Regions from separate parts of the Sphaerisporangium sp. NPDC049457 genome, predicted to be linked through region 1. Evidence: predicted binding sites of a transcription regulator. Region 1 holds the regulator's gene; each other region holds the start of a gene.
The links. The regulator HrcA, encoded in region 1, represses chaperone genes, less so after heat shock. The targets are predictions, from matches to a motif close to TTGGCACTCTCNNNNNGAGAGTGCCAA.
Positions count from the first base shown of each region.

Region 2: a site for HrcA is predicted at 2,526-2,552, ahead of ACZ6QO_RS26635 (FmdB family zinc ribbon protein). Genes of this name have one in related genera too.
Region 3: a site for HrcA is predicted at 1,850-1,876, ahead of groL (chaperonin GroEL). Genes of this name have one in related genera too.
Region 4: a site for HrcA is predicted at 2,696-2,722, ahead of groES (co-chaperone GroES). Genes of this name have one in related genera too.

Region 1 is NZ_JBVJHR010000002.1:216,601-220,809, reverse strand. Features, by position in the region: gene ACZ6QO_RS04345 (hypothetical protein) at 1-238, shown strand, start outside; gene ACZ6QO_RS04340 (16S rRNA (uracil(1498)-N(3))-methyltransferase) at 295-1,020, opposite strand; gene dnaJ (molecular chaperone DnaJ) at 1,034-2,173, opposite strand; gene hrcA (heat-inducible transcriptional repressor HrcA) at 2,174-3,184, opposite strand; gene ACZ6QO_RS04325 (hypothetical protein) at 3,439-4,209, shown strand, end outside.
Region 2 is NZ_JBVJHR010000018.1:25,820-30,028, forward strand. Features, by position in the region: gene ACZ6QO_RS26625 (LCP family protein) at 1-783, opposite strand, end outside; gene ACZ6QO_RS26630 (potassium/proton antiporter) at 910-2,412, shown strand; gene ACZ6QO_RS26635 (FmdB family zinc ribbon protein) at 2,566-2,934, shown strand; gene ACZ6QO_RS26640 (S-methyl-5'-thioadenosine phosphorylase) at 3,214-4,020, shown strand.
Region 3 is NZ_JBVJHR010000018.1:182,793-187,001, forward strand. Features, by position in the region: gene ACZ6QO_RS27275 (TetR family transcriptional regulator) at 1-26, shown strand, start outside; gene groL (chaperonin GroEL) at 97-1,722, opposite strand; gene ACZ6QO_RS27285 (cold-shock protein) at 2,120-2,320, opposite strand; gene ACZ6QO_RS27290 (MoaD/ThiS family protein) at 2,719-2,994, opposite strand; gene thrC (threonine synthase) at 3,008-4,209, opposite strand, start outside.
Region 4 is NZ_JBVJHR010000010.1:62,116-66,324, reverse strand. Features, by position in the region: gene ACZ6QO_RS17260 (sigma-70 family RNA polymerase sigma factor) at 1-253, opposite strand, end outside; gene groL (chaperonin GroEL) at 561-2,183, opposite strand; gene groES (co-chaperone GroES) at 2,290-2,601, opposite strand; gene ACZ6QO_RS17245 (class I SAM-dependent methyltransferase) at 2,895-4,097, shown strand.

The DNA.
Region 1 (4,209 bases):
CCCGGAGCCCACGGCCACCGAGTCGCAGCCGGACCGGACGACCGAGCCCCGTCCCACGCCGACGCGGCAGAGCGCGACCCCGACGCCGACGAGGACCGCCACCGCCAACCCCAAGCCGACGGTGGAGCCCCCGGCGCCGACCGCCTCAGCGGCTCCCACCGAGCCCCCGGCTCCCACGGTCACCCCCCAGATGACCACCGAGGCCGACTCCACCACCCAGAACATGACCCAGGAGTAGCGCCCGCGCCGGAAAGCGATGGGCGCCGCGTCAGCGGAGCCGGAGAGCGCTCACGCTCACCAGCGGCCCGAGCGGCTGAGCAGGACGGCCGCGGCGGCGACGCCCGCCGTGGAGGTGCGCAGCACGGTCGGGCCGAGCAGCGCCGAAGCCGCGCCGGCCTCCTGGAAGCGCTTGAGCTCGTCGTCGCCGATGCCCCCCTCGGGGCCGACCACGATGACGATGTCGCCGCTCGCGGGCAGCGGCAGGGCCGAAAGCGGCACGGCGGCCTCCTCGTGGAGGACGGCCGCCGCGGCGGCGCCGCGCAGCAGGGCGGCGACCTCGGCCGTGGTCGCCTGCTCGGTGATCTCGGGCAGGTGGAACCGCCGGGCCTGCTTCGCCGCCTCGCGGGCCGTGGAGCGCCAGCGGGCCAGCGACTTGGCCGCGCGCTCGCCCTTCCACTGGGTGACGCACCGGGCCGCGGCCCACGGGACGATGACGTCCACCCCGGCCTCGGTCATCATCTCGACCGCGAGCTCGCCCCGCTCGCCCTTGGGCAGGCCCTGGACGACGACCAGGCGCGGCTCCGGCGCGGGGACCGTACGGCGGCCGAGCACGCCGAGGCGCAGGAAGTCCTTCCCGGCCTCGCGCACCACGCATTCGGCCACCGCTCCCGCGCCGTCGGTCAGATCGACGCGCTCGCCCGCGCGCAGCCGCCGCACGGCGGCGGCGTGCCGTCCCTCGGGGCCGCCGAGAACGATCTCGGCGCCGGACAGGTCGCCGGAGAGGAACACCGGCACGCTCACCGCACACCGCCGTTCATCGGCCGTTGAAGGCGTCCCTGAGCCGCGAGAAGAAGCCCTGCTGGCCGGGGGCGAACTTGCCGGGCGGGCGCTCTTCGCCGCGCAGCTTGGACAGCTCTTTGAGCAGGTCTTCCTGGGCCTGGTCGAGCTTGGTCGGGGTCTCCACGTTGACGTGGATCAGCAGATCGCCCCTGCCGGTCTCGTTGAGCCGCTGGATGCCCCTGCCGTACAGCGGGATGACCTGGCCGGACTGTGTGCCCGGCCGTACGTCGAGCTCCTCGGCCCCGTCGAGCGTCTGCACGGTGAGGATCGTGCCGAGCGCCGCCGCGGTCATCGGGATCTGCACCGTGCAGTGCAGGTCGTCGCCGCGCCGCTCAAAGGTGTCGTGCGGCCGCTCGACGATCTCGAGGAACAGGTCGCCGGGGGGGCCGCCGCCCGGGCCGACCTCGCCCTCGCCGGCCAGCTGGATGTGCGTGCCGTCCTCGACGCCCGCCGGGATGCGCACCTTGATCGTGCGCCGGGTGCGGACCCGGCCGTCGCCGGAGCACTCCTGGCACGGGTGGTGGATCACCGAGCCGAACCCGCCGCACTGGGGGCAGGGCCGCGCGGTCATCACCTGGCCGAGGAACGACCGAGTGACCTGGGAGATCTCGCCGCGGCCGTGACACATGTCGCAGGTGTCCGGATGGGTGCCGGCCGCCGCGCCCGACCCCTGGCACACCTCGCACAGCACGGCGGTGTCGACCACCAGCTCACGCGTGGTGCCGAACGCCGACTCCGACAGGTCGAGCTCGACCCGGATCGTCGCGTTGCGCCCGCGCCTGGCCCTGGAACGGGGGCCGCGCGCCCCGGCGCCGCCGCCGAAGAAGGCGTCCATGATGTCGCTGAACGGGAAGCCCGCGCCGAAGCCGGCCGCTCCCGCCCCGGCCGCTCCCGCGCCGCCGAACGGGTCGGCGCCGAGGTCGAACATCTGGCGCTTGTTCGGGTCCGACAGGACCTCGTACGCCTGGTTGATCTCTTTGAAGCGCTCCTGCGTCGCGGGGTCGGGGTTGACGTCAGGGTGCAGCTCACGTGCGAGGCGGCGATACGCCTTCTTGATCTCGTCCTGGCTGGCGTCACGGCGGACCCCGAGGATGCCGTAATAGTCGCGGGCCACCTAGGACCCCGCCAGGATCTGGCCGACATAGCGTGCCACTGCGCGCACCGCTCCCATCGTCACCGGGTAGTCCATTCGCGTCGGGCCCAGCACTCCGAGCCGAGCCAGTTCATTGTCGCCCGAACCGTACCCGGCGGCGACGATCGAGGTGCCGTGAAGCCCCGAGTAGGGGTTCTCGGAGCCGATGCGCACGGTGAGGGCGGAGGGGTCGTTCGCCTCGCCGAGCAGCCGCATCAGCACGACCTGCTCTTCGAGCGCCTCCAGCACCTCGCGCAGGCCGACACTGAAATCGCCCGCCAGGTTGGCCGCGCCGGCAAAGACGATCTTCTCGTCGTGCCGCTCGACCAGGGTCTCCAGGAGGACCGACAGGATGGTCGCCGCCATCGGCCGGTCTTCTTCGGGAAGCCGCTCGGGCAGGTCGGCCACCGTCTCGGCCACGCGGCCGAGGCGGCATCCGTCGAGGCTGGCGTTCAGCACCGCCCGCAGGTGGGCGACCTGGTCGTCCCCCACCACGTCGGGCAGGTCGACGACCCGCTGCTCGACCCTGCCGGTGTTGGTGATCACCACAAGCATGATGCGCCGCTCGGCGAGCGGCACCAGTTCGACGTGCCGGACCGTGGAGCGGATCAGCGAAGGATACTGCACCACCGCCACCTGGCGCGTCAGCTGCGCCAGCAGCCGCACCGTGCGGGTCACGACGTCGTCGAGGTCGACGGCGCCGGCCAGGAACGTCTCGATGGCGCGGCGTTCGGCGGCCGACAGCGGCTTGATCTGGGACAGCCGGTCGACGAACAGCCGGTAGCCCTTGTCGGTGGGAACCCGCCCCGCACTCGTGTGAGGTTGTGTGATGTAGCCCTGCTCTTCGAGCACGGCCATGTCGTTGCGCACGGTGGCGGGAGAGACCCCCAGATTGTGACGCTCCGCCAGCGCCTTCGACCCGACCGGCTCGTTGGTGGACACGAAGTCCTCGACTACGGCTCGCAGAACTGCCAGCTTACGGTCATCGAGCAACGTGCTCACCTCCCTGCCTCGCGTTCGTGCCTGCGTAAACGCCTGGTCTGGCACTCAGTGTTCCCGAGTGCCAAGTGTACGGCTCCCGGCCACGGGGTGCGATAACTCATGCCCTGCCACCCTCGCCGCGTACCGGGGATCACCCTCTCACCGTCCCGTCGCGCCGGCCCCGCGAACAGGCCGGAAACGGCCCGCCCCGCCGGTGGCAAGCGGCTTGCTATCCGTCGGCAAGTGACCCCGCCCACACTCCTCCCATGAGCGAGAACGATCCACGCTTGACCGACGCCACGACGCGGTCACCGCGCCAGGACTCCTCGGGTTCGCAGGTTCCGCCGCGCCCCCAGGGCCCGCCGTCCGGGTCGCCCTCGTACGGCGCCCCCTACGGCGTTCCCTACGGCGCCCCGGCCGGTCCCTCCCCGTACGGCGCCTCCGGCGGCGGGCCGTACGGCGCCTCGGGCGGCCCCGCGTACGGCGGGCCCTCCTACGGGACGCCTCCGTCCGGGGCCGCGCACCCCCTGTACGCCTCGCCGGCCCCGGCGGCGCCCGGCCCGGTGCGGCCGCGCGTGCTGTGGATCGTGCTCGCCTGGCTCCTCGCCGTGATCTGCGGCGTCGTGGGCGTCGTGGGGTTCGCCGGCGGCCTGTTCAAGACCATCACCGACGCGGCGCCGACGCGGACGTTCCAGAGCGGCGGCAGCGTGTCGCTCACGCTCGACCCCAAGGACAGGCCGATCCTGTACGCCTCGGCGTCCGGGCCCACCGACGTCACCTGCCTCGCGACCGACGCCGCCGGCCAGAAGGTCGGCCTGACCTCGCCCAAGACCTCCCAGACGGTGGGCGCCGACGGGCGGGTCTGGGAGGCCGTGTTCGACATCGGCGTGCCCGCTCCGGGCGCCTACAAGGTGAGCTGCCGGGCCGAGGCCGGCAAGCAGGCGCTGTTCGGCGTCGGCAGGTCGCTGACCGCCGACACCGGCGCGCTCGCGGGCGGCGTCGCCTTCCTGCTCCTCATCCCGGCGGCCGGGTTCCTC
Region 2 (4,209 bases), on a different contig from region 1:
CTGGCGGACGAACAGCAGCGCCTTCTCGCCCTCCAGGTGCACGAGCCCCTGCGGCCAGGTGACCTTGTTCATCGGGTCGTACACCTTGCGCGCGACGTAGACGTCGACGCCGCCGATGACCTGCGTCATCGTGATGAACCCTTTGAAGTTCAACGCCGCGAAATGGTCGATGCGGACCTTGGTCAGGCCTTCGACGGTCTTGATCAGCAGCTTGGGGCCGCCGAACGCGTACGCCGCATTGATCTTGTTGTTTCCGTGGCCGGGGATGCGGACATAAGAGTCGCGGGGGATTGCGATGAGAGTGAGCCGTTCCCGGTCGGCCGGGACATGAACCATCATGATCGTGTCGGCCCGCTGGGAACCCGACTCGCCCGGCCGCTTGTCCGATCCGATGAGCAGCCAGTTCTGCGCGTCGCCCACGGCCTTGCCCGGCCGCCCCGCCTCCTCCGGGAACGCTCCAGGGATACGCTCGATATTGCCGTTGAGCGTGATCTGACGTTCCATCACGACCGCGAACCCCGCCGCCACCACCATGGCGAGAACCAGCCCGGTCGCGATCGACAGTCGGCGTAAGAGCCGTCGCTTCTTGCGCGGTCTGGCGACGTCGGGCCGCCGCACCGGCTCGGCCGACTCGGGCGTTCCGTGCGATTCAGGCGGCTCGGGCGGCTCGGGCGACCCGGATGACCAGGGCGATTCGGACGCCGCCAGGGGGACGACCTCCTCGCCGTCGACGTAATGGTCCTTCCTCGCGCTCTCCAGGACCGGGGAAGTGTCGTCGGCCAATTTCGTCCCCTGAGAACCGGTTGTACGACGTCGTTTGTGTCGGGTGTGACGGTAGCTCATAGCTGTTGTTCGTGGTAGTGGCCAATACGAATACGACATAATGGACCGCGACATGGAGGGGAGCCAGTGAATCTGAATTTCTGGTTGCTCCTCGCGTCGATCGTCGTCATCGCGGCCATCGCCTCGGTGCGCGTGGCCCACCGCACCGGCCTGCCCAGCCTGTTGATCTACCTCGGTTTCGGAATCCTGCTCGGCGAGGCCGGCCTGGGTTTGCAGTTCGAGAACGCGTGGCTCGCCCAGCAGATCGGCCTGGCGGCGCTGGCGCTGATCCTCGCCGAAGGCGGTCTCACCACCAACTGGGATCACGTCCGGCGGGCCGTGCCCCCCGCGGTCGTCCTCGCCACCGTCGGAGTCGCGGTGAGCATCGTCGCGCTGGCCACAGCGGTGCACTACCTGCTCGGCATGGACTGGCGCACGGCCCTGCTCCTCGGCGCCATCCTGGCGTCCACGGACGCGGCCGCCGTGTTCTCCGTCCTGCGGCGCCTGCCCCTCCCCGAACGCCTGTCCGGCATCCTGGAGGCCGAGTCCGGATTCAACGACGCGCCGACGGTCATCGTCGTCATCATGCTCAGCCAGGTCAGCACGCCGATGCCCAGCGTGGGGCATGTCGTGCTGGACGCCGCGGTCGAACTGGGCATCGGCTCCGCCGTCGGCCTCGCGGTCGGCCCCCTGGGCGGTTACGCCCTGCGCCGGGTCGCCCTGCCGGCGTCCGGTCTGTACCCCATCGCCGTGCTCGCCCTCGCCTTCGTGGCCTACAGCGGCGCCGCGCTGCTGCACGGTAGCGGCTTCCTCGCCGTCTACCTGGCCACGCTGGTGCTCGGCAACATGCGGCTGCCCCACCGGGTACCGACTCGCGGCTTCGCCGAGGGAGCCGCATGGCTGGCACAGATCGGACTGTTCGTCATGCTCGGCGTCCTCGCCAGCCCGCTCGAACTGCCAGCAATGGTCATTCCGGGGCTGATCACCGGGCTTGTGCTGCTACTCGTCGCCCGTCCCCTGTCAGTGGTGCTCTCCGCCCTGGTCGTACGCGTGTCGGGCTCCGACCGGCTGTCCTGGCAGGAGCAGGCGTTCCTGTCGTGGGCCGGCCTGCGCGGCGCGGTGCCCATCGTGCTCGCCACCATTCCGTGGGCCGCGGGGATCACCGGCGCCAAAGGGGTGTTCAACGAGGTCTTCGTCATCGTGGTCGTCTTCACCATGGTGCAGGGGCCGACGCTGCCGTTCCTGGCCCGCCTCCTACGGGTCAGCGCTCCGGCCGAGGCGCGCGACCTCGGCGTCGAAGCGGCGCCGCTGGAGGAGCTGAACGCCGACCTGCTGCAGGTCTCCATCCCGCCGGGCTCCGGGCTGCACGGAGTCGAGATCTTCGAGCTGCGGCTGCCGTCCGACGCGGCCGTCACCATGGTCGTGCGGGAGGGCCGATCGTTCGTCCCCGAAGGCACCGCGCGGCTGCGAGCGGGGGACCAACTGCTCGTCGTGACCACGGCCGCGTGCCGCAACATCGTCGAGCGCCGCCTGCGAGCGGTCAGCCGCCGTGGCAAGCTCGCCGGCTGGTACGGCGAACGCGGCGAATGACCCGGCCGCCGCCTCGACCCGTTCCGGCCGCCCCCAACCGGCCCCGGTCTCATGACCGAGGACAGGGATTAGAACCCGTCCGGGTGGCGTTTAGCCTAATCGGCTGCGTACCATTAGCAGTCGCAGCGGTAGAGTGCCAATCTGCGTTGAGCCATGCTGAGCCATATTGAGGAGGAGCGCGTGCCCACCTACCAGTACGCCTGTACCGCTTGCGGTGAAGGGCTCGAGGTCGTCCAGCGTTTCACCGACGACCCGCTGACCACGTGCCCGAACTGCCAAGGTCAGCTGCGCAAGGTGTTCTCGGCCGTCGGCATCGTGTTCAAGGGTTCGGGCTTCTACCGGACGGACAACCGCTCCTCCGGCGCCTCGACCACCACGTCCACGACGTCGACGACGTCCACCGGCTCGTCGAGCTCCACCGGTTCCTCGGGTGCCGGCGGCTCGTCCGACTCGGGCTCCAGCACGCCGGCGAAGAAGGAGCCCGCCTCCGCGAGCACCACGCCCAGCACCTCCGCCGCCTGACGCCTGTCCGGGTTGTACGGCCGCGCACGCCGTACAACCCACCACCCACCCCCTGGTGAGCGCCGCCGCGCCCGGGCATCGAGCACGGCGAAAAGCGGCCGAGCACGGCGAGAAGGGCGCGGCCGCCTCGCCCGCCGAGCATGTCGGCCCACTGAGCACCGACCCGGCGAGCACTCCCGCCGACAACGACAATCGGCAACCGGCAACCGGCAACCGAGTTTTCCACAGGCTAACGATCCGCTCTCTCCGCCCCGCGCCCAGGACGCTAATCTCGGGCGCATGGTCATGACAGCTGACATCGGGGTCATCGGCGGCTCGGGTTTCTACTCTCTCCTCGACAACGCCGAAGAGGTCGAGATCACCACCCCGTACGGGTCACCGAGCGACACCATCACGGTCGGCCGCATCGGCTCCCGCACGGTGGCGTTCGTGCCGCGCCACGGCCGGGATCACCGCTTCCCGCCGCACCACATCCCCTACCGGGCCAATCTCTGGGCGTTGCGCTCCCTCGGCGTGCGCCAGGTGATCGCGCCGAGCGCCGTCGGCTCCCTGCGCGCCGAGTACGGTCCCGGCACCCTGGTGATCCCCGACCAGTTGGTCGACCGCACTTCCGGCCGGGTGCAGACCTACTACGACACGGGCGGCGCGGTGCACGTCCCCTTCGCCGACCCTTACTGCCCGGTCGGCAGAGCCCTCGCCTACTCCCGGGCCGAGGCCGACGGCTGGAACGCCGTTGACGGCGGCACCCTGGTCATCATCGAGGGGCCCCGCTTCTCCACACGGGCAGAGTCACGCTGGTTCAGCTCCAACGGCTGGTCCATCGTCGGCATGACCGGCCACCCGGAGGCCGTCCTCGCACGCGAGCTGGCGCTCTGCTACACCTCGCTGTCGCTCGTCACCGACCACGACGCGGGCGTCGACGCGGGCGAGGGCGTCACCCAAGACGAGGTCTTCGCCTTCTTCGCCGCCAACAGCGAGCGCATGCGCGCCCTCGTCGGCTCGGTCGTCGCTGAGCTCCCCCTCGACCGTGCCTGCCCATGCGGCGACGCCCTGAACGGCATCAAACTCCCCTTCGAACTCCCCTAATCCCCGCTTCCGACCACCTCCTTCCGTGCCTGCAGGCGTCGGTGGGAAGACCAGGCCGACCCGGCATGGCGGCGCAGTGGCCATCTGGCTCGTGGTCGCGCCGCCCTTGCCGGAGACGCAGACCACCTGGCCTCTCCCCGCCGAGCCCCGGATACGCCTGCCCGGCGCGGCGATACCCCATGCCCTCGC
Region 3 (4,209 bases), on a different contig from region 1:
TCGACCGGGCGGTGGCCGGTCAATGACCGGAAAAGCCAAAGGGCCATCCCCGGAGTCCGGGGATGGCCCTTTCGGGTTCTGCGTGAGCCTGGTGGCTCAGAAGTCCATGTCGCCGCCGCCGGGCATGGCGGGAGCGGCAGGGGTCTTCTCGGGCTTCTCGGCGATGACGGCCTCGGTGGTGAGGAACAGCGCCGCGATGGAGGCGGCGTTCTGCAGCGCCGAGCGGGTGACCTTGGCCGGGTCGATGATGCCGTTGTCCAGCATGTTCACGTACTCGCCGGTCGCGGCGTTGAGGCCGACGCCCGTCTCGAGGTTGCGGACACGCTCGACCACGACGCCGCCTTCGAGGCCGGCGTTGACGGCGATCTGCTTCAGCGGCTCCTCGAGCGCCTTGCGGACGATCGCGGCGCCGGTGGCCTCGTCGTTGAACAGCTCGAGCTTGTCGAACGCCTTGGCGCCCGCCTGGAGCAGGGCCACGCCACCGCCGGGGACGATGCCCTCTTCGACGGCCGCCTTGGCGTTGCGGACGGCGTCCTCGATGCGGTGCTTGCGCTCCTTGAGCTCGACCTCGGTCGCCGCGCCGGCCTTGATGACGGCGACGCCGCCGGCCAGCTTGGCGAGACGCTCCTGGAGCTTCTCGCGGTCGTAGTCGGAGTCGGTGTTCTCGATCTCGGCGCGGATCTGGTTGACCCGGCCGGCGATCTGCTCGGGGTCGCCGGCGCCGTCGACGATGGTCGTCTCGTCCTTGGTGACGATGACCTGACGCGCGCGGCCGAGCAGGTCGAGCGTGGCGGTCTCGAGCTTGAGGCCCACGTCCTCGCTGATCGGCTGGCCACCGGTGAGGATGGCGATGTCGCCGAGCATGGCCTTGCGGCGGTCGCCGAAGCCGGGGGCCTTGACGGCCACGGACTTGAACAGGCCGCGGATCTTGTTGACGACCAGGGTGGCCAGGGCCTCGCCCTCGACGTCCTCAGCGATGATCACCAGGGGCTTGCCGGCCTGCACGACCTTGTCGAGCAGGGGGAGCAGGTCCTTGTTGGCCGACACCTTGGAGTTGACGATGAGAACGTAGGGGTCGTCGAGGACGGCCTCCATGCGCTCAGGGTCGGTCACGAAGTAACCGGAGATGTAACCCTTGTCGAAGCGCATGCCTTCGGTGAGCTCGAGCTCCAGGCCGAAGGCGTTGCTCTCCTCGACGGTGATGACGCCTTCCTTGCCGACCTTGTCCATCGCCTCGGCGATCATCTCGCCGATCTGCGTGTCGCCGGCGGAGATGGAGGCGGTGGAGGCGATCTGCTCCTTGGTCTCCACGTCCTTGGCGATCTTGGACAGCTCTTCGCTGACGCGCTCGACGGCGGCCTCGATGCCCTTCTTCAGGGACATCGGGTTGGCGCCGGCGGCGACGTTGCGCAGGCCCTCGCGAACCAGTGCCTGGGCGAGCACGGTGGCGGTGGTGGTGCCGTCACCCGCGACGTCGTCGGTCTTCTTCGCGACCTCCTTGACGAGCTCGGCCCCGATCTTCTCCCACGGGTCCTCGAGCTCGATCTCCTTGGCGATGGAGACACCGTCGTTGGTGATCGTGGGCGCGCCCCACTTCTTCTCCAGCACGACGTTGCGGCCCTTGGGACCCAAGGTCACCTTGACGGCGTCGGCGAGCTGGTTCATACCGCGCTCGAGACCGCGCCGGGCGTCCTCGTTGAACGCGATCATCTTGGCTGCCATACGGCTAGACCTCCCAGATACAGGGTGGCTTGCATCGGATCGAGCCGACGCCCGCGACGGCATTAGACCCGGGCCCCCACGGCACCTGTCGCCGCGGATCGCCAGGCCCCATCGCCTCGATCCAGGTTTGTCACTCTCGACAGGAGAGTGCCAACGAACTGTTTAGCACTCTACCCGGTCGAGTGCAAGCGACAACCCCTATGACCTGGGCGGCACAAGGATTTCTCAGACCGTATGCCCAATATTTGGCCCGAACGGCCAGGCTGGGCGGTAGGACCATGCAGGGAGACATGAAGGAAGGCCCGGCCCGTCTTGGTGCATGACAGACCGAACCTTCCAACTGCTGGACTGAGAGACTAGTGGATCTTCGTCATCGACCGGACGGACGCCGGTCGCGTCACACAGTGCGCACGGCCTCCGCTTGAGGACCCTTCTGACCCTGTGTGATCTCGAACTCCACTCGTTGACCCTGCTCAAGGGACCGATATCCCTCGGACATGATCGCTGAGTAGTGGACAAACACGTCCTTACCACCGTCTACCGCGATGAAGCCGTAGCCCTTGTCCGCGTTAAACCATTTGACGGTGCCCTGCGCCACTTTCCGACTCCTCTTGCTGGGCTCCGGACCCCGCCCACTCCTCCGCGGGACCCGTGACCTTCAGTGGCGAGACGCATGCGAACTCCTCGGCCACGTCGATCGTCCTCGACCATACCTGTGGCAAGGGTTGAAGCAACAGAGTCAATCAGGAAACTACTACTTGACGTTCGCTCTCAGCGGCACGCCGCCATTTATGCTCGCGTTTAGTTAGTTGACAATTACACTAACGGAGGGCCTAGTAAGCACTTCTATTATGATAGTCAGCCGGCCGTTCAGGGCCCCCGGACATGCGGACGCCCATGCATCCACCTGGGACGCATGGGCGTGGGGCGCCTGCGGAAGGGCGGCGGGTCTCGGGAGGCCGCCCGCCCGCGGGAAGGACGCGAAGTCCGCGGAGGTCAGCCTCCGGCGACGGCGGGGATCACCGAGACGTGCGCCCCCTCAGGAGTGGCGGTGTCGAGCCCCTCCACAAATCGGACATCCTCTTCTCCGACATACACGTTGACAAAACGGCGAATCTTGCCCGTTTCGTCCAGAATACGGGCCCCGATTCCGGGGAAGTCGGCGTCGAGCTTCTGGAGCACCTCGCGAAGGGTCGCCCCCTCACTGCTCACCTCCGACGCTCCGTCGGTGTAGGTACGAAGAATCGTCGGAATCCGCACAGAAACGCTCATTAATCGGGCCCTTTCAGGAGTTGTCGGCGACAGCCGTACGAAATGCGTCGAGCGAGGGACGGATGACCGCGGTGGGCCTCGCTTCCGCGGAGACCGCGTCGAGTGTCTTGAGACCGTCTCCGGTGTTCAGCACCACCGTCTCGGCCTCTGGATCCAGAAGGCCGTTGGCGACCAGTTTGCGGAGCACGCCGACGGTGACGCCGCCGGCGGTCTCGGCGAAGATGCCCTCGGTGCGCGCCAGCAGCCGGATGGCGTCCACCACCTCGGCGTCGGTGACGTCCTCGACCGCGCCGCCCGTGCGGCGGGCGATGTCGAGCACGTAGGGGCCGTCGGCGGGGTTGCCGATGGCGAGCGACTTGGCGATGGTGTCGGGCTTCACCGGCCGCACGATGTCGTGGCCCGCCTTGAACGCCGCCGACACCGGCGAGCAGCCCTGCGCCTGCGCGCCGAAGATCTTGTACGGGCGGTCCTCGACCAGGCCGAGCCGGATCAGCTCCTTGAAGCCCTTGTCGATCTTGGTGAGCTGGGAGCCGGAGGCCACCGGGATGACGATCTGGTCGGGGACGCGCCACCCGAGCTGCTCGGCGATCTCGAAGGCCAGGGTCTTGGAGCCCTCGGCGTAGTACGGCCGGAGGTTCACGTTGACGAAGCCCCACTTGTCGCCGAGCGGGTCGCCGATGAGCTCGGAGCAGAACCGGTTGACGTCGTCGTAGGTGCCCTCGATGCCGACCAGGCGGCCGCCGTACACCGAGGCCATGACGATCTTGGCCTCTTCGAGGTCGGACGGGATGAACACGCAGGCGTCCAGCCCCGCGCGCGCCGCCGCGGCCGTCACGGCGCCCGCGAGGTTGCCCGTGGAGGAGCACGACAGGGTGTGGAAGCCGAAGTTGCGGGCGGCCTCCAGCGCGATGGCGACGACCCGGTCCTTGAACGAGTGGGTCGGGTTGCCGGAGTCGTCCTTGACGTGCAGGCTGCGCAGGCCCAGCTCACGGGCCAGGTTGTCGGCCTTGACCAGCTTCGTCCAGCCGGGGGCCAGGTTGGGGCGGGACGCGACGTCGCGGGGCACCGGGAGCAGCCCCCGGTAGCGCCAGATGCTCGTCGGACCCGATTCGATCTGCTCCCGGGTCACCGCACCCTCGGCGGCTGCGGGAGCACTCCAGGCGTAGGCCACTTCGAGTGGCCCGAAACACTCCGCACAGGCGAAGATCGGGCCGA
Region 4 (4,209 bases), on a different contig from region 1:
CGGCCAGCACCGCGATGCACACTTCCTGGGCCACGTCGTCGGCTATGTGATAGTGGCCGGACACCCGGCCCAGACGAGCACGGCAATAGCGCACCACCATCGGGCGAAGTTGCCCGAGCAGTGATTCGATCGCGGTGCGATCTCCCTGCACGGCAAGGCTCGTCAGATCCCTGAGGTCGGACTCGTCCGATCTCGTCGCAAGCCTTACCCCAGTTTTGGCGTCGGCGACGCATCCCTCGGTCACGTTAGGCATGATGCCCGCCACGATCGCGCATGTCGTCATAGTGAACGGATACGGATTGGTCACATTGACGCGACGATAACCGAGGGTAATCGAGTGAACACAGTAGTGTTTGCATATTTCACTCGCGACCCGAATTCGTCGGATATTCGTTAGATGTCGCACCAGCTTGCAGGCCGCACGGCGCGGCGCATCCGACGCTTCGCCGCACCGGTCGGTTTACCTTCCCGGTCAAATCCGAGGCGGCAAAATCGTTTCGATACAAAAAAGCACGGCCCCCGCACTGCGGCGGGAGCCGTGCTTCGGCCGATTGATCGGATCAGTGGCCGTGACCGTGGCCGTGACCCTGGCCCGCGGCGGCCGGAGCCTCCTCCTCGGGCTTGTCGACCACGAGGACCTCGGTCGTGAGCAGCATGCCGGCGATGGACGCGGCGTTCTGCACGGCCGAGCGGGTGACCTTGACCGGGTCGATGACGCCGTCGGCGATCAGGTCGCCGTACGAGCCGGTCGCGGCGTTGAGGCCGTGACCGACCGGCAGCTCGCCGGTCTTGGCGGTGACGACGTACCCCTCGAGGCCGGCATTCTCGGCGATCCAGCGGGCGGGCTCGACGAGCGCGCGGCGGACGATGGAGACGCCGGTCGCCTCGTCGCCGGTCAGGCCGAGGTCGTCGAGGTCCTTGGCGAGGTGCACGAGCGCGGAGCCACCGCCGGAGACGATGCCCTCCTCGATCGCGGCGCGGGTCGCGGAGATGGCGTCCTCAAGGCGGTGCTTCTTCTCCTTGAGCTCCACCTCGGTGGCCGCGCCGACGCGCAGGATGCAGATGCCGCCGGACAGCTTGGCGAGGCGCTCCTGGAGCTTCTCGCGGTCCCAGTCGGAGTCGGTCTGCTCGATGGCGTGCTGAATCTCGCGGACGCGGTCCTGGATCGCCTGCGGGTCGCCGGCGCCGTCGACGATGGTCGCGCTGTCCTTGGTGACCACGATGCGGCGGGCCGTGCCGAGCACCTCGGTGCCGGCGTTGGCGAGCGTGAGGCCGAGCTCCTCGGAGATCAGCTGGCCGCCGGTCAGGATCGCGATGTCCTGCAGCATGGCCTTGCGGCGGTCGCCGAAGCCGGGCGCCTTGACGGCGACCGAGGTGAACGTGCCACGGATCTTGTTGGTGACCAGGACGGCCAGGGCCTCGCCCTCGACGTCCTCGGCGACCACGAACAGCGGCTTCTTGGTCTGGGCGACCTTCTCGAGCAGCGGCAGGAACTCGGCGATCGAGCCGACCTTGCCCTGGTTGAGCAGGACATAAGCGTCCTCGAGGACCGCTTCCATGCGCTCGGGGTCGGTCACCATGTACGGCGACAGGTAACCCTTGTCGAACTGGAGGCCTTCGGTGAACTCCAGCTCCAGGCCCATGGTGTTGGACTCTTCGACGGTGATCACACCGTCCTTGCCCACCTTGTCGAACGCCTCGGCGATCAGCTCGCCGATCTTGGCGTCCTGCGCGGAGATCGTCGCGACATTGGCGATCTCCTTCTTGTCCTCGACCGGGCGGGAAAGCTCGAGGAGGCGGTCGCTGACCGCGCGGGCGGCCAGGTCGATGCCGCGCTTGAGCGACAGCGGCGAGGCGCCGGCGGCGACGTTGCGCAGACCTTCGCGGACCATCGCCTGGGCGAGCACGGTGGCGGTCGTGGTGCCGTCACCGGCGATGTCGTTGGTCTTGGTGGCGACTTCCTTGGCGAGCTGAGCGCCGAGGTTCTCGTACGGCTTCTCGAGCTCGACCTCACGGGCGATGGTGACGCCGTCGTTGGTGATGGTCGGCGCACCGAACTTCTTGTCGATGACGACGTTGCGGCCGCGCGGCCCGAGGGTCACCTTCACGGCGTCCGCGAGGGCGTTCACGCCGCGCTCCAGAGCGCGGCGCGCGTCCTCCTCGAACTCCAAGATCTTGGGCATTTAAGTCCTCCCAGCATCAAGGCCCCGGGCCTTGCGATAAGGGCCCGGGGCTTGACACGCGTTTTTGTAAGGCTCCGTACAGGTGGTCGCTTACGCGCCCGGGGCTTTACTTCTCGATGATCGCGAGAACGTCACGGGCGGAGAGCACGAGGTACTCCTCGCCGCCGTACTTGACCTCGGTACCGCCGTACTTGCTGTAGAGGACGACGTCCCCTTCCTTGACGTCGAGCGGGATGCGCTTCTCGCCGTCCTCGTCCCAGTTGCCGGGGCCCACCGCGAGGACCTTGCCCTCTTGCGGCTTCTCCTTGGCGGTGTCCGGGATGACCAGACCGGAAGCGGTCGTCTGCTCGGCCTCAAGCGGCTGGACCACAATGCGGTCGCCGAGCGGCTTAACGGGAACCTTGGTGGCGGTCGTCACGATCGGACCTCCCCTTCAGATTGTGATGATGAGCTGAAGAGGCGACCAGCGGCCTGCCGTCGCGGGTGTCAGACCTGCCTCGTCGCATTTTTAGTTGGCACTCTCACTAGGTGAGTGCCAACACTGAACAGTATGCAAGGCCGCCGACGCAGTCAACACGGACAGGCCGCCCCAGGTCAGCCGGGCCTTCGCCCACCGTACGACTCGCCCGCTTTGTCCATGTATGGGGGTGCGCTCGCGTGGCGGCGGAGTGGTGCCGCACCGCCACGGCGCGCGCGATAGCGTCGGGAGGCGTGGACCTCTACGCCTTCCGCGAATTGCTGACCCCTCACGGGCAGAAGGCCCTCGGCGAGGCCGTGGGCGCTGTGACGGACGGCACAGACCCGGTGGCGGCGGCGAGCCGGCTCAGGAAGACCTTCGACGCGCCGCTCGCCGCGGCCGCGCTCACCCAGGCCCGGCTCCGGGCACGCGGCGCCGTCAAGTTCGGCGAGGACGCCGCACGCATGTACTTCACCCCCGACGGGCTGGAGCAGGCCACCCGCGCCGAGGTGGCGGCCCACCGCGCCCGCCGGTTCTCCCCGGGCACGCGGGTGGTGGACGCCTGCTGCGGCATCGGCGGCGACCTGATCGCCCTGGCCCGCGCCGGGTGCGAGGTCGACGCCCTGGACCTCGACCCGCTCACCGTGGAGGTCGCGCGGGCGAACGTCGTCGCCCTGGACCTCGGCGGCCGGGTCACCGTCCGCGCCGCCGACGCGGCCGAGGCCGACCCGGCCGCGTACGACGTGCTGTTCGCCGACCCGGCCCGGCGGTCCACCGGCAGGCGGGTATTCGACCCGATGGCCTACTCGCCGCCGTGGCCGGCGGTGCTCGACATGGTGTCGCGGGCTCGCGCCGCCTGCCTGAAGGTCGCGCCGGGCATCCCGTACGAGTTCATCCCCGCCGGCGCCGAGGCCGAATGGGTCTCCTACCGCGGCGAGGTCAAGGAGGCCGTGCTGTGGACCGGCGCCCTTGCGACGGCCGCCCTTGCGGCGGGCGCCGACGAGCCGCGGACGCTGCGGCGCGCGACGTTGCTGCCCTCTGGGCACACGATGGCCGCCGACCCGTCCCTCGGGCCGCCCGACCACGGACCGGTCGGGCGATATCTGTACGAACCGGACGGCGCCGCGATCAGGGCGCACCTCGTGGCCGAGGTGGCCGCCCAGGTGTCCGGTCGCCTGCTCGACCCCCAGATCGCCTACATCACCGGAGACGTCCCCGCGAGCACGCCCTGGGCGTCGCGGTACGAGGTCCTGGACACGCTGCCTTTCTCGCTGAAACGCCTGCGCGCCGCGCTCCGCGAACGCCGCATCGGCGCGGTGACGCTGAAGAAACGCGGCTCGGCACTGGATTTGGAACGCTTGCGGCGAGATTTGCACCTTTCCGGGGATAATTCGTGTGTCGTGGTGCTGACCCGCATCGGCGAGCGCCCTTTCGCGTACATCTGCGACCCATCCTGACCTGGGACGACTCCTGTCCCGCCGTCAAATCAGGGCAATATAGCGATAATCACGATGTTTTAAAGTCGGCCCCGAAAGTCTCCAGCCGAAGCACTACAGTTGGCCAGCGCGC